Regions from separate parts of the Spongiibacter sp. IMCC21906 genome, predicted to be linked through region 3. Evidence: predicted binding sites of a transcription regulator. Region 3 holds the regulator's gene; each other region holds the start of a gene.
What was found. The regulator PhoB, encoded in region 3, activates phosphate uptake and scavenging genes when phosphate is short. The targets are predictions, from matches to a motif close to TGTCATAAANNTGTAACA.
Positions count from the first base shown of each region.

Region 1: the regulator PhoB is predicted to act here: its motif matches at 1,721-1,738, upstream of ppk1 (polyphosphate kinase 1).
Region 2: the regulator PhoB is predicted to act here: its motif matches at 1,634-1,651, upstream of IMCC21906_RS07615 (UDP-2,3-diacylglucosamine diphosphatase).
Region 4: the regulator PhoB is predicted to act here: its motif matches at 1,312-1,329, upstream of IMCC21906_RS07640 (phosphatase PAP2 family protein).

Region 1 is NZ_CP011477.1:17,246-20,383, reverse strand. Features, by position in the region: RNA gene ssrA (transfer-messenger RNA) at 1-67, opposite strand, end outside; gene IMCC21906_RS00065 (Ppx/GppA phosphatase family protein) at 139-1,641, opposite strand; gene ppk1 (polyphosphate kinase 1) at 1,789-3,138, shown strand, end outside.
Region 2 is NZ_CP011477.1:1,668,454-1,671,591, forward strand. Features, by position in the region: gene IMCC21906_RS16305 (ATP-binding protein) at 1-1,169, shown strand, start outside; gene IMCC21906_RS07610 (response regulator) at 1,156-1,575, shown strand; gene IMCC21906_RS07615 (UDP-2,3-diacylglucosamine diphosphatase) at 1,719-2,537, shown strand; gene IMCC21906_RS07620 (lysophospholipid acyltransferase family protein) at 2,563-3,138, shown strand, end outside.
Region 3 is NZ_CP011477.1:2,388,554-2,391,691, forward strand. Features, by position in the region: gene phoR (phosphate regulon sensor histidine kinase PhoR) at 1-954, opposite strand, end outside; gene phoB (phosphate regulon transcriptional regulator PhoB) at 962-1,669, opposite strand; gene purU (formyltetrahydrofolate deformylase) at 1,760-2,614, opposite strand; gene IMCC21906_RS11060 (SPFH domain-containing protein) at 2,629-3,138, opposite strand, start outside.
Region 4 is NZ_CP011477.1:1,675,068-1,678,205, forward strand. Features, by position in the region: gene IMCC21906_RS07635 (MJ1255/VC2487 family glycosyltransferase) at 1-696, opposite strand, end outside; gene IMCC21906_RS07640 (phosphatase PAP2 family protein) at 726-1,253, opposite strand; gene IMCC21906_RS07645 (methyltransferase) at 1,435-2,049, opposite strand; gene sthA (Si-specific NAD(P)(+) transhydrogenase) at 2,202-3,138, shown strand, end outside.

The sequences.
Region 1 (3,138 bases), 1.1 Mb from region 3:
GTGATTGGCTGCCATCACGGCATGCACCACAGAGCTTTGTTACCGGCGTCGAATCCAAATCGGCCCCAAAAACAGCGCTTGTTTTGCTTAAGGTCATTGTAACGCGCAGGGCGGGCTTCTGCATAGTTATGCTTTGGATTAGTTGCTGACCTGCAGGTTGAGTTTGATATCGGTGCCTTTTTTGAGAAGTTCGACTTCTTCTTCCAGGTCGGCAACGACGAGGGGATTGTCTTCCATCCAGCTGGCGGGCAGGGTCAGGCTTAAGGTGTCGGGCATTTCGCAGTGCAGGGTGATGTCATTTCGCAAAGGGATGGTTTGGCGCCGACGGTAAAAAATACAGGCCAGCCGGAGGAGGGTGGCAAGCAGCCAATCTGGTGTGACGCCGTAAACCAGTGTGGATGGGGGTTTGGGTTTGCGGCGATGGTTTAGCACCAAAAAGCTCAAACGGGCTTGTTCTTGACGGGAGAAACCGGGCATGTCGGCGTAAGTGAGAATATAGGCGCCATGTTTGTGGTAGCCACCATGGGCGATGGCCAGGCCCAGCTCGTGGAGCTGTGCCCCCCAACGGAGCAGTTCTATGGCTTCGCTGGCGGGGGTGGTGCAGTGAGTTTGAATCACCGGGAACCATTTTTCGCAGAGGGCGGCAACTCTGTCACCTTGTTTACTGTCGATAGTAAATTGCTGGATCAATTTGCTGATGGTTTGGTCGCGGGTGTCGTTGCGGTGGTGTAGGCGCCCGGCCAGATCGTAGACGATGCCTTCGCGAACGGCAAAAGTGGACACGTGCATTGCCTGTATATCCAGTTCTTGAAAGAGGGCGTAGAGCACCGAGAAACCGCCGGGAAAAACATCGCCTCGGTCGTCTGTCAGCCCTTTTATATCAAGTTTTGTGACATTATCAGCGCTGAGTAATTGTTCTTTGACGGCTTCCATACCGGCTCGGGTAATATGACCGGCATCGCTGAGGTTCTGTTCGTCCATAATGCGGCCGATTGCGCGAATTGTACCGGAGGAACCGACGGCGTCTTGCCATTGGCCTCTATATTGCTCCACAAACGGCGATATCAGCCGACGGCCTGCATTGACCGCTTTTTTAAAGCCTTTCTCGCTGATTTCGCCATTGGGGAAATAGCGCATACTGAAGTTGACGCAGCCCATGGGCAGGCTTTCAAGCTGTCTGGGGACATGATTACCAGCGACGATTTCGGTGGAACCACCGCCGATATCGGCGACGAGGCGGCTGCGTTCGCCGGGGGCGAAGTCTTTGGCAACCCCTAGATAAACCAAGCGTGCTTCTTCGGTGCCGGAGATAATATTAATGGGAACACCGAGCAGGGCTTCGGCTTTGCTCATAAAGTCAGCCGCGTTGTTGGCGGCTCGCAAAGTGTTGGTGCCGACGACGCGAATCCGTGTTTTGGGAACACTGCTAAGGCGGTTGGCCATTTTAGCCAGGCTATCTAGTGCGCGGCTTTGGGCTTCGTCGCTAAGGTTGCCATTTTCATCTAAACCGGCTGCCAATCGAACCATATCTTTATGGCGATCAAGGACTTTTAACTGGTCGTCTTGAAAACTGGCAATCAGCAAATGGAAGCTATTTGAGCCCAGATCTAGGGCGGCGTAGGACTCTGTATTTTGGGGCATTGGGACGGCTATTCCAATATCGTAGTGACGAAGGCTTTTTCAGTGTAATGGCAGTGTGAGCGAAATGCGACTGCTGTAATATGTCATTAAAATGACACGCAGGGCGGCTACTCTATGCCGCTAAATGATTTATGTTAGGGGTTGTCGATGTCGGGTACCGGTGATAAGCAGGCTTGGATTGCCAAGGAACTTAGCTGGTTGTCTTTTAATGAGCGGGTGTTGCAAGAGGCGGCTGATCCTAAAGTACCGGTGATACAGCGCATTCGTTATTTGGGCATCTTCTCTAATAATCTTGATGAGTTTTTTAGGGTAAGAGTGGCGGATGTTCGTCGTTTGGCGGCGTTCTCTACGCCATCTAAACAAGAAGATTATAAGCAGCTGCTGGAAGAAATTCGCCAGAGTGTGCTCAAGCTGCAACGTCGTTTTGATACGACCTATACCGAGTTACTAAAAGAACTACAGCGTCGAAAAATATACATCATCAATGAAAAACAATTGGATGACACTCAGCAGGAATATGTAAAACGCTATTTTTATAGCCATATTCAGCAAGAGCTGGTGCCGATTCTGCTGGACGACAGTCATCCGGTGCCAGAGCTTAATGATGCGTCTATCTATTTGGCTATTCGTTTGGGCTTTGAAGGGCAAACCCGGTTTGCGCTGCTGGAAATTCCCACTTCCCGGCTTGATCGCTTTATTCGCATCCCCAGCCGCAAGGGCAAACGGGGCAAGGTAATCATCACCTTGGAGAATATTATTCGGGTGTGCTTGCAGGAGGTGTTTCGCGGTATTTTCCCGCTGGACAGCGCCGATGCCTATACCATAAAGCTGACCCGTGACGCCGAATTGGAATTAAGCGAAGAGCTGACCCAGACCTTTGTCGAGAAGATGGCCCAGAGCCTGAAGCGCCGTAAAAAAGGCGATCCGGTGCGCTTTGTTTACGACAGTGCCATGCCCAATGATTTGCTGGAATATTTGGTCAAACGTTTGGGTTTAGGGCGTTTGGATTCGATGATTCCTGGCGGTCGTTATCACAACTCTAAAGATTTTATGCGCTTTCCCAATTTAGGGCCGGCGTATTTAGAGTTAAAACCGTTGCCGAATATTCCCCATGCTGAAATTGCCAAAGCTGACAATATTCTGAGCTGTATCCGCGATCAGGATGTACTGCTTTATTATCCTTACCACAGCTTTGATTACCTGACCGATTTGCTAAAAACAGCGGCCATCGACCCCTCAGTTAAAAGTATCAAAATCAGTCTTTATCGGGTGGCATCTAACTCCCATGTGGTGGATGCCTTGCTGAATGCGGTGGCCAACCACAAAGAAGTCACGGTGGTGGTAGAGCTGCAGGCACGGTTTGATGAAGAGGCAAATATCGCCTTGTCCCAGCGCCTCACCGACGGTGGCGTTAACGTCATCCTTGGTGTGCCGGGTTTGAAGGTGCATGGCAAGCTGATTTCTATTGTGCGCCAGGAGGGAAATACCCAGCGTTAT
Region 2 (3,138 bases), 720 kb from region 3:
ATCAATTTGTCAGCCCGGAGGATTCGTCGTTAGAAGCAACGGGGGATTTACCTTGGGAAGGGGAAACCTATACTTACCATATTCGACGGGTGGTGTTTGGCCCCAACCCCGAGCGTGATTATATCTTTGTTTTCTCCTCAGAAGAGGCCAGCACTATTCTGGCACCCAATATCGCTCTTCGAAATAAAGTGCTGTTGTTTCTGATCTTTATTCTATTGGTTGCCGCAACGTTATCCTGGGCCGCCGCGCGGCAGATAGTTCACCCCATTTCTCAAATGAACTGGGCATTGCGAACGCGTCGCCTGGCTCTCTCTGAAGCGGATGTGCCGGTTTCTGCACCGGGTGAGTTGGGTTCTCTGGCCAGAGGTTTTGCTGATTTTTCAGCTGCTTTACAAGAGCGGCGCCGGGCAGAGCTTAAAGAAATGGAAGAGCGCAAGGCCGCAGAAGTGGCGCTACAGCATCATAACGAAAAGCTGTCTCAAGCTAACCATGAATTGGCGCAGTTTGCGTATATCGCCTCCCACGACCTTCAGGAGCCATTGCGGACAGTACGCAGTTTTATCGACTTATTCCGGCAGTATTATGGGGCATCGCTGGATTCCCAGGCGATGACGTTTTTGGGTTTTATGGACGACTCCTCGTCTCGAATGTCTGATTTGATTAAAGGCTTGTTGGACTACAGTCGTTTGGGTGTGACCGCAGACCGGGAAGAGCTTGACTTACAATTAGTGGTGGACCAGGTTTGTAGTGACTTAAAACAACGCTTGGATGAGTCGGGTGCGTCAATTCACTACGAGCAATTGCCTAATGTTAAAGGCTTGGCGGTGGAGCTGCGGCTGCTGTTTCAAAATCTTATTAGTAATGCAATTAAATTTAGTCGAAAGGGCGTACCGCCTCAGGTCGAAATTACCGTTCAGAAAATGCCGGATCACTGGCTGTTTTCAGTAAGCGATAATGGTATAGGCATTGAAGAGCGGTCATTGGATAGGATATTTTTAATCTTTCAACGGCTGCATTCCCGAGATGCTTTTGAGGGAACAGGGATAGGTTTGGCGCACTGCAAAAAAATAGTAGAAGCTCACGGTGGTAAAATCTGGGTGGAGTCGGAAGTGGATGTTGGTTCCACGTTCTACTTCACCTTAAAGGAGGTTAACAGTGAAAAAGCTTGACTTGGTATTGTTGGTTGACGACTGCAAGGCCACTAATTTTGTCCACCGTTTGCTGATAGAAAATAATGGCTTTGCCAAGCGTATTGATGAGGTGGGTAACGGCGTAGAGGCTCTGGATTATCTGACCGGCTCGGTGGATGGGAGCTATCCTCAGCCAGATTTGATTTTTCTGGATATCAATATGCCCAAAATGAATGGCTGGGAGTTTCTCGATGCCTATGAAAACTTGCCAGATGAACAAAAGGCGGGTGCGGTGGTGGTGATGTTAACAACCTCCTTAAACCCTGCCGATAAAGAAATGGCGGAGCGTCAGGGGCATATTAAAGGCTTCTCCAGTAAACCGTTAGATTCTGAAAAGTTGAACGCGATGTTGCGTCAATACTATCCAGAGTGTTTAGCCGACTAAGTTAAAACGGACGATCTCTCCTGCCGTAGCTTGTTTGGCAGGAATGTCCTGCCTCTGTTGTCATAAAACTGTCCTCAAATAGTCCTGCTGCTGTCATCTTTCAGTATTAGTCTTGCCACAAATGCATAGAGAGGATGCATGATGTGAAGACAAGGCTGAAATACAAAACGCTGTGGCTTTCTGATATCCACTTGGGCTTTAAAGATTGTCGAGCAGACTACCTGCTGGATTTTCTGTCACAGGTCGAGTGCGAAACCATCTATCTGGTTGGCGATGTGGTTGACCTTTGGGCAATGAAGCGTAGTCTTTTTTGGCCGCCTAATCATTACGAAGTGCTACGCACTCTCTTCAAAAAAGCCAATAATGGCACGCGAATTGTCTATATCCCCGGTAATCACGATGAGCCCTTCCGTGATTATGTCGGTCATATTTTTGGCCCTATCGAAATCAAGAAAGAAGCTGTTCACACCACGGTTTCAGGCAAACGCTTACTGATGTTTCACGGCGATTGCCTTGATGAACATATCCGTCTCAGTAAATGGGAAAACCTTATCGGCGACTACGCCTACGATCTGCTGTTATTCCTCAATCGCTGGGCTAATTTTTTACGGCGCCGTTTTGGCAAGCATTACTGGTCGCTGGCGACTTATATCAAACAGCGTATTCCCAATGCCCGCCAAGTGATTGATGTATTTGAACGTGCCGCCGTTGAAGAAGCCGCTCGTCGTAACCTGGATGGTGTTATTTGCGGCCACATTCACCAGCCAGCGTTAAAAACCATTGACGGAATATTGTATTGCAACGACGGCGATTGGATAGAGAACTGTACCGCCATGGCCGAAAACCATGATGGTGGTTTAGAACTCTTACAGTGGACTGAAAAGCACGTGTTATTAGCAAGCCTAAATGCAGAAGGGCAACCCGCCACTGCGGACGTGTTACCCATGCGTCGCGCCGGTTAGTCGGCATTGAAAAGGTAAACGATAAGTGATTTCTGTAGACGCGGTATTAGATCAACGCTTTCCCAAGTTTGCAAAAGACAGCCCGCGCTTGCGCCGTACGGTGACGGCGCTGCTTAAGTACTTATTTCATGAGGCGGAGTTCAAGCAATTTGAACGGGACTATCCGTATTTACAAGGTTTGGATTTTGTCGATAAAGCCTTGGAATACTTTGATTTCAGCTACGCGGTTAGCGCTCTGGATAAAGAACGCATTGCTGTGAATGGCAAAGTGGTGATTATTTCCAATCATCCCATTGGCAGTTTAGATGGTTTGGCTTTGCTGAAATTGGTGTCTGAAGTACGCAGCGATGTCAAAGTGGTTGCCAACGAACTGCTGTATTCACTCAAGCCGCTGCGTAGCATGTTATTGCCTGTCGACAATATGAGTGGCAAGCGCAATCGCAAAGAAAATGTTCAGGCGATTCATCAGCACCTGCAAGGCGAGGGGGCAGTGATTATTTTTCCTGCCGGAGAAGTCTCCCGGTTTGGTCCCCACGGTATTCGCGATGGTCGCTGGCGTAATGGCTTTATAAAATTTGCCGAAAAAGCGGGCGCGCCGATA
Region 3 (3,138 bases):
TTCTGCATAGCTGCCTTTTAAATGCACCGCTTCATCGCACTCAATCGTCACAATGCGATCACCTTTTGCCGCCGCCGCCAGTTCTTCGGCAATCATTTCCATCAATGAACGCAGCTTTATGGTTTCTTGCTCTGCAGCAGCGGGCAAGGTTTCGAGACGAGAAAGCAGCATCAAATCCTGAATCAGATTATGCATACGCTTAGACTGCTGAAGCATTTGCTTAATCGCCCTGTCCCAGCGAGGATTCTCACCGCCATGCTCGGCAAAGGTTTCCAGGTAGCCATTAATGACGGTTAACGGCGTGCGTAACTCATGGGAGACATTGGCAACAAAGTCTTTACGCATTTTTTCAAGACGATGAGTGCGGGTAACATCTCTGGCAAAAAGCAGGCGGTTACCTTGACCAAAATAACTCACACTCACGCTGAGATGGATATGACCGTTTACCGGGGAATACATTTCCAACGGGGCTTTAAAGTCATTCGCCTCAAAGTAGCGTAAGAAGACCGGGGTACGAAGAAGATTTACCAATTGCCGGCCGATATCCTCCTCTTGTCGTAATCCCAGCAAATCCAAAGCAGCGAGATTACACCACTCAATATTACCAGCGGCATCCAGCATCACTACCGCATCAGACATCGAGGCAAAGGACGAACGCAAATAATCGATCATTGCTATCAAACGGCTATTGTCTTGCCGCGACTGCTTGTGCAGATCGTAAATATTATCTAAAACTTGGCCCCACATCCCTATCGCCTCCGGCGGCTCACTATCAACACTGGTTTGCAGCCAATCGCTAAGCTTTTGCAACTGTCGAAGCAGCCAACCACAGGTAATTATTGTTGCAATAAAAAGCGGCCAAATGCCGACATCTAAGAATGCGCTCAGCAGAGCAACAGCTGCCAAAGGCAAGCAGACTTTAAGAAGCTCAGTCTTCCAGCTGTAGTTCTGCATTAACACGTTATGCGCTTATACCCGTTGCAGAAAATCGATAGCCTGTACCCCGCACCGTCTGTATTAGCTGACCAAAATCACGGGTATCGGTGAACAACGCTTTGCGTAGACGACGAATATGGACGTCAACCGTGCGCTCCTCCACATAAACATTGGTACCCCACACCTGGTCCAAAAGTTGACCACGGCTGTAGGCCCGTTCTTGGTGGGTCATAAAAAACTTAAGCAGCTTAAATTCAGTAGGTCCCATGTCGAGGGGCGACTGATTGGCAAATACGCGATGACTGGCCGGATCGAGTTTCAAGCCTTTGATTTCAATGCTCTCTTCATCGTTTTGGCCACCACTGCGGCGTAGCACAGCTTTGATACGAGCCATCAATTCTCGGGACGAAAAAGGCTTGGTGATGTAGTCATCTGCACCCACGTCCAAACCTTGAACGCGATTATCTTCATCGTCTTTAGCCGTGAGCATAATCACCAATAAGTTTTTGGTTAACTCTTCTCGGCGCAGACGTCGTAACAATTCCAAACCACTGGTTACCGGCATCATCCAATCCAGCAGTACCAGATCAGGACGCTGATCAACAATGATCCCGTGGGCATCTTGGGCATTACCGGCTTCTAAGCAGTCATAACCCGCCAATTCCAACCCGACTCGAATCATTTCTCGGATAGCGGCTTCGTCGTCGACGATTAATATTGTTTTCTCACTCATCAGTTAAACCCTTGCTGACGATTTCGATGACTGCATTAAAACGATTAATGATGACATTTTTGTTACGGCGCCTTGTATTTACAGGGCTTCTCAATCAAAAACGACGGTTTTATTTCCATGAACCACAACACGGCTCTCTAAATGGTTTCGCAACGCTCTGGCCAGCACCGCTTTTTCGACATCTTTACCCAATCGCACCATATCATCTTTGCTATGGCGGTGATTCACACGAATGACATCTTGCTCAATGATGGGACCTTCATCGAGGGTTTCTGTCACATAATGGCTGGTCGCGCCAATAAGCTTCACCCCCCGATCAAATGCCTTTTGATAGGGATTGGCACCAATAAATGAAGGAAGAAAACTATGATGGATATTAATCATGTTACCGGGGAAAGCCGCACAAAACTCCGGTGGGATAATCTGCATATATCGGGCGAGCACCACACAATCGGCCTTGGCGTCCAAGGTCAGCTGCATAATCTGCCGATGGGCTTCAGCCTTAGTTTCTGGGCTAATGGGCACGTACTTAAAAGGAATACCATGCCACTCCACCATGCTGCGCAAATTTTCATGATTGCTGATGACACAGGGAATATCGCACTCTAACTCACCGCTATGCCAGCGATGTAAAATATCGGCAATACAATGGGAGGCATGACTGGCCAAAATCACCACTCGGCGCCTCACCTTAGAATCTACCAATTGCCATTGCATATCATAAGAATCAGCAATTTTTTTAAAGCCGTCGCAAAATGCCTCCACGCCAGAGGTTAACGACGCGGCACGAATCTCGTTGCGCATAAAAAACCAATTACTTTCAGCATCCGCATGGTAATTGGCTTCGGTTAGCCAGCCACCCTGGTCCGCCACATACTGGCTAACCCGGGCGACAATACCGACCCGGTCAGGGCAACTGATGACCAGTCTTAAGGTGTGTTCCATAACAAATTTTGATCCTAGGTCTTATTCAACATGCCTCGCAGCGCTTGCGGCAAATCTGCGGGCAACACTAAGGTTTTGGTATTGTTTGAGCTAGCTAACTCAATAAGCGCATCGGCATATTTTTCACCCAGCAAATAGAGCGCGGGAAGCTCTTCACCTTTTACCGCCTGTGACACGACCTCAATGGCCGCACCGCTGGCTTTAGCTAACACAACTTGTGCTTGGGCATCGCGACGGGAGGCCTCGAGCCGACCTTCGGCTTCTAAAATGGCAGCTTGTTTTTCGCCCTCGGCCTTGGTGACTGCCGCCCGACGCTGGCGCTCAGCGGCGGCTTGTTCTTCCATAGCTCGCTGCATGGTATCAGAGGGGCTGATGTCCTGAATTTCCACTGTTTTAAGGGTAATCCCCCAGTCGGAAATATCGTCCGAAATCGCCGCTTTAAGTTTAGCTTTTATCTGATCTCGGGAGGATAAGGCGGAATCCAACGACATTTCACCCACAATCGAACGCAAGGTGGTCTGCAC
Region 4 (3,138 bases), 710 kb from region 3:
ACCGTGGAGGCTCGTTGCGCGTTGGCTGACGTTACCCAGTTCGCGGTCAATAAGGTCAGGGGAATACTGAATAAAACGATAGCCGGGAATGCTCTGGAGAACTGCGGTCACTTTTTGCTGGTCTTCAAAGGGCAGATACACCACAAATTGAGGCGGCTGCACTGGCGGCAGCAGCGCTTCTTCCGGGTTGATAATAGGCGGTACAATGGGGGCGTTAAAGTGGCTCCAATGCAAGCCAATACGGTGTTTGGCCGGGGCAAAGTAACGCATAATTAAGCGGTTTTTATAATCCAGTCCACGCTGGGGAACATCGGGGTAACCAAAGGCATATTGGTGACCAATGCCCACCACCGGCTTGTTTTTAAGCCGTCCTGCCCACGCAGTGACGGGCTCAAAGTCTGTCACAATCACATCCACATCGTCTAAATCCAAACTGCGAATATCTTTTATAAATTGCATGGGTTTGGTTTGCAGTAGGGTATGAAGGTTGCTGATGCTGCCGTTTTTAGTGGCAAAGCTTAGCCCGTGGCGAAGCTGATAATCGCCAAAGACATCCATATCGAAATACTTGTCGAAAGCTCTGCCGCTAAACAAAAATTGTACATCTACATTCCGGCTGGCAAGGTGCTTGGCCATCATTCTTGCCCGGGAGATATGGCCGTTACCGGTACCTTGTACACCGTAAAGTATTTTCATATTGGATTCCGGGGGGAGGTTAAGCCAGCTCAGGCCATGACCAAGTTGTGGCCGATGTGAGCAATGCTGATACCCAGTGCGGCACCGGCTAAGGTATCGGTGGGAAAGTGAACCCCCAAAATGACGCGGGAAGCAGCCACCGCAGTGGCCCAAATAAAGAGTGGGGCACCGATCACGCCAAAAAAGAGCACGGTCATGGTCGCGAGCAAAAACGCCGCGGCGGTGTGTCCCGACGGAAAACTAAATTCATCGGAGGCGATGATAGAGGCGCAAAAAGTGGGGATGGCAACGGGTGGGCGCCGGCGCCGACAGGTGTTTTTAAGCACCCAGTACAATGGCAACCAGAAAGCGAAACTGGCTAGCACGGCCAACAAATATTCCTGACCGAATTGAATGCCTAAACTGCATATTAAGAGAGGGAGAGCTAGCTGAGCGTAGCCATCGCCGGTCTTTGATATGCCGTAAGCGATGCGGGATAATTGTCGCTGGTGCCGTGTGCTGACACAGGCCATAAACATCCGCACATCAAACTGATTGATCGACTGTATTAAGCGCATATTAGTGTCCTCATATGAAACACACTAACGCCTGCAGTTTGCATTACGGTGATAATAATATTGCAGAATTACGACAATTTTGCCGGTATTTGAGTTATAGGCGTGCTCTGCTTTGGCGTGGCGCTGTCTGGGGGTACCACGCTACAAGGCCGCTTACTGCAACTCATATACAATGAATTAATCAGGCGTTTTCAATTAGCAAAATACTGCCCTTGGGCCGGTTGGCTGCCTGACTTTGCCATGGGATTAACTCGGCAAAATGATCATTAATACAGGCCTCGGCGACTTCCAAAAAAGGTGGTCGATTGGGGTCGCTGATAATGATTTTTTTAACACCGCTTGCTAATGCCAGAGTCAGGCAGTGAAAAAGATCTTCTGCCATTTGATCCCAAAAGCAAATATCACTGCCAATAAGTACGTCAATATTGGCAAGTTGCTCGGCACGAATGCTCGAAAAATCCTGGTGCAACGTGTTAATCTCAACCTCATTGAGGCTTGCTTGTCGCTCCAAAAAGGCAAAGACTTCATTGTCCGCATCCAGTCCGGTAACACGGTGTTGCTGCTTTGCACAGTAAATACCAGACAAGCCCCAGCCACAACCTAGCTCTAATACTCGACTTTGTTCTGGCAGGGGGTGTTGCTGAAGGTAGTCCACCAATATCAAGCTGGCGTTCCAGGTTTTGTTGCCGTGTAGGGCGTTGCTATTTTGACGGCGCTTTAAGCGACGAATAGCGGGATGACGACTGGTCATCCATTTTAGGCCGTAGCATGTTTTGTAGTGTGTTTGAGTAGTCACTGCATTGGCCTATTGCTAAAACCGCAAGTTTAATTCTCAACGCAGTAAAAGGCGAGATTGCCAACCGCAGTTGTGGTTCTGCTTTGGCACTCGTATTTTAGTGAAAGAGTCACCCTGTGGAACCAGTATTTTAGCTTAGAGGAAGTCAATACATGGCATATGATTACGACGTTGTGGTACTGGGAAGTGGTCCTGCAGGTGAATCGGCGGCCTTAAATGCCAGTAAACATGGCCGTACTGTGGCGGTGGTTGAGGCGCAATCGCTGGTCGGCGGCGCCTGTTCTCATCAGGGTACGATTCCCTCCAAGGCACTTAGACATATGGTGCGTCAGGCTATTCGATTTAATCAAACTCAGATTTTTCGAGATTTGGGTGACCCCCGAACACTGACTTACCCCAAGCTGTTAAGTCATGCTGAAGATGTTATTTCTCAGCAGGTGGCAATGCGCAGCCGCTTTTACTACCGCAACAATATCACCCTTATTCACGGCCAGGCCGAGTTTGTCGATGCGCATAGCATTGCGGTATTACGTGAGGACGGCAAGCAGAGCAAGCTGACTGCCAAGCAAATTGTGATCGCTACTGGGTCGAGGCCTTATCGCCCAGCCGATATCGATTTTAATCACCCGCGGGTGTATGACAGCGACAGTATTTTGAAGATGACCAACACCCCACGAAAAATCATCGTATACGGGGCCGGGGTAATTGGCTGTGAATATGCGTCGATTTTTTCGGGCATTGGTATGAAAGTTGAGCTGGTGAATACCCGGGATCGCTTGTTGGAGTTTCTTGACGATGAAATTTCTGACGCCCTTAGTTATCACCTGCGCTATACCGGTGTGATGATGCGGCACCGGGAAGAATATGAGAAGGTTGAGGCAGACGATAACGGCGTTACCTTGTATCTCAAATCGGGAAAACGTCTGCATTGTGACGCCTTGCTTTGGTGTAATGGCCGCAGTGGCAACACCGACAATCTCAAGTTGTCGACGATTGGCCTTGAGGCCGATCATCGCGGCCAGCTCAGTGTGAATGAACATTATCAAACCGCCGTACAAGACATTTACGCGGCGGGTGACGTGATTGGTT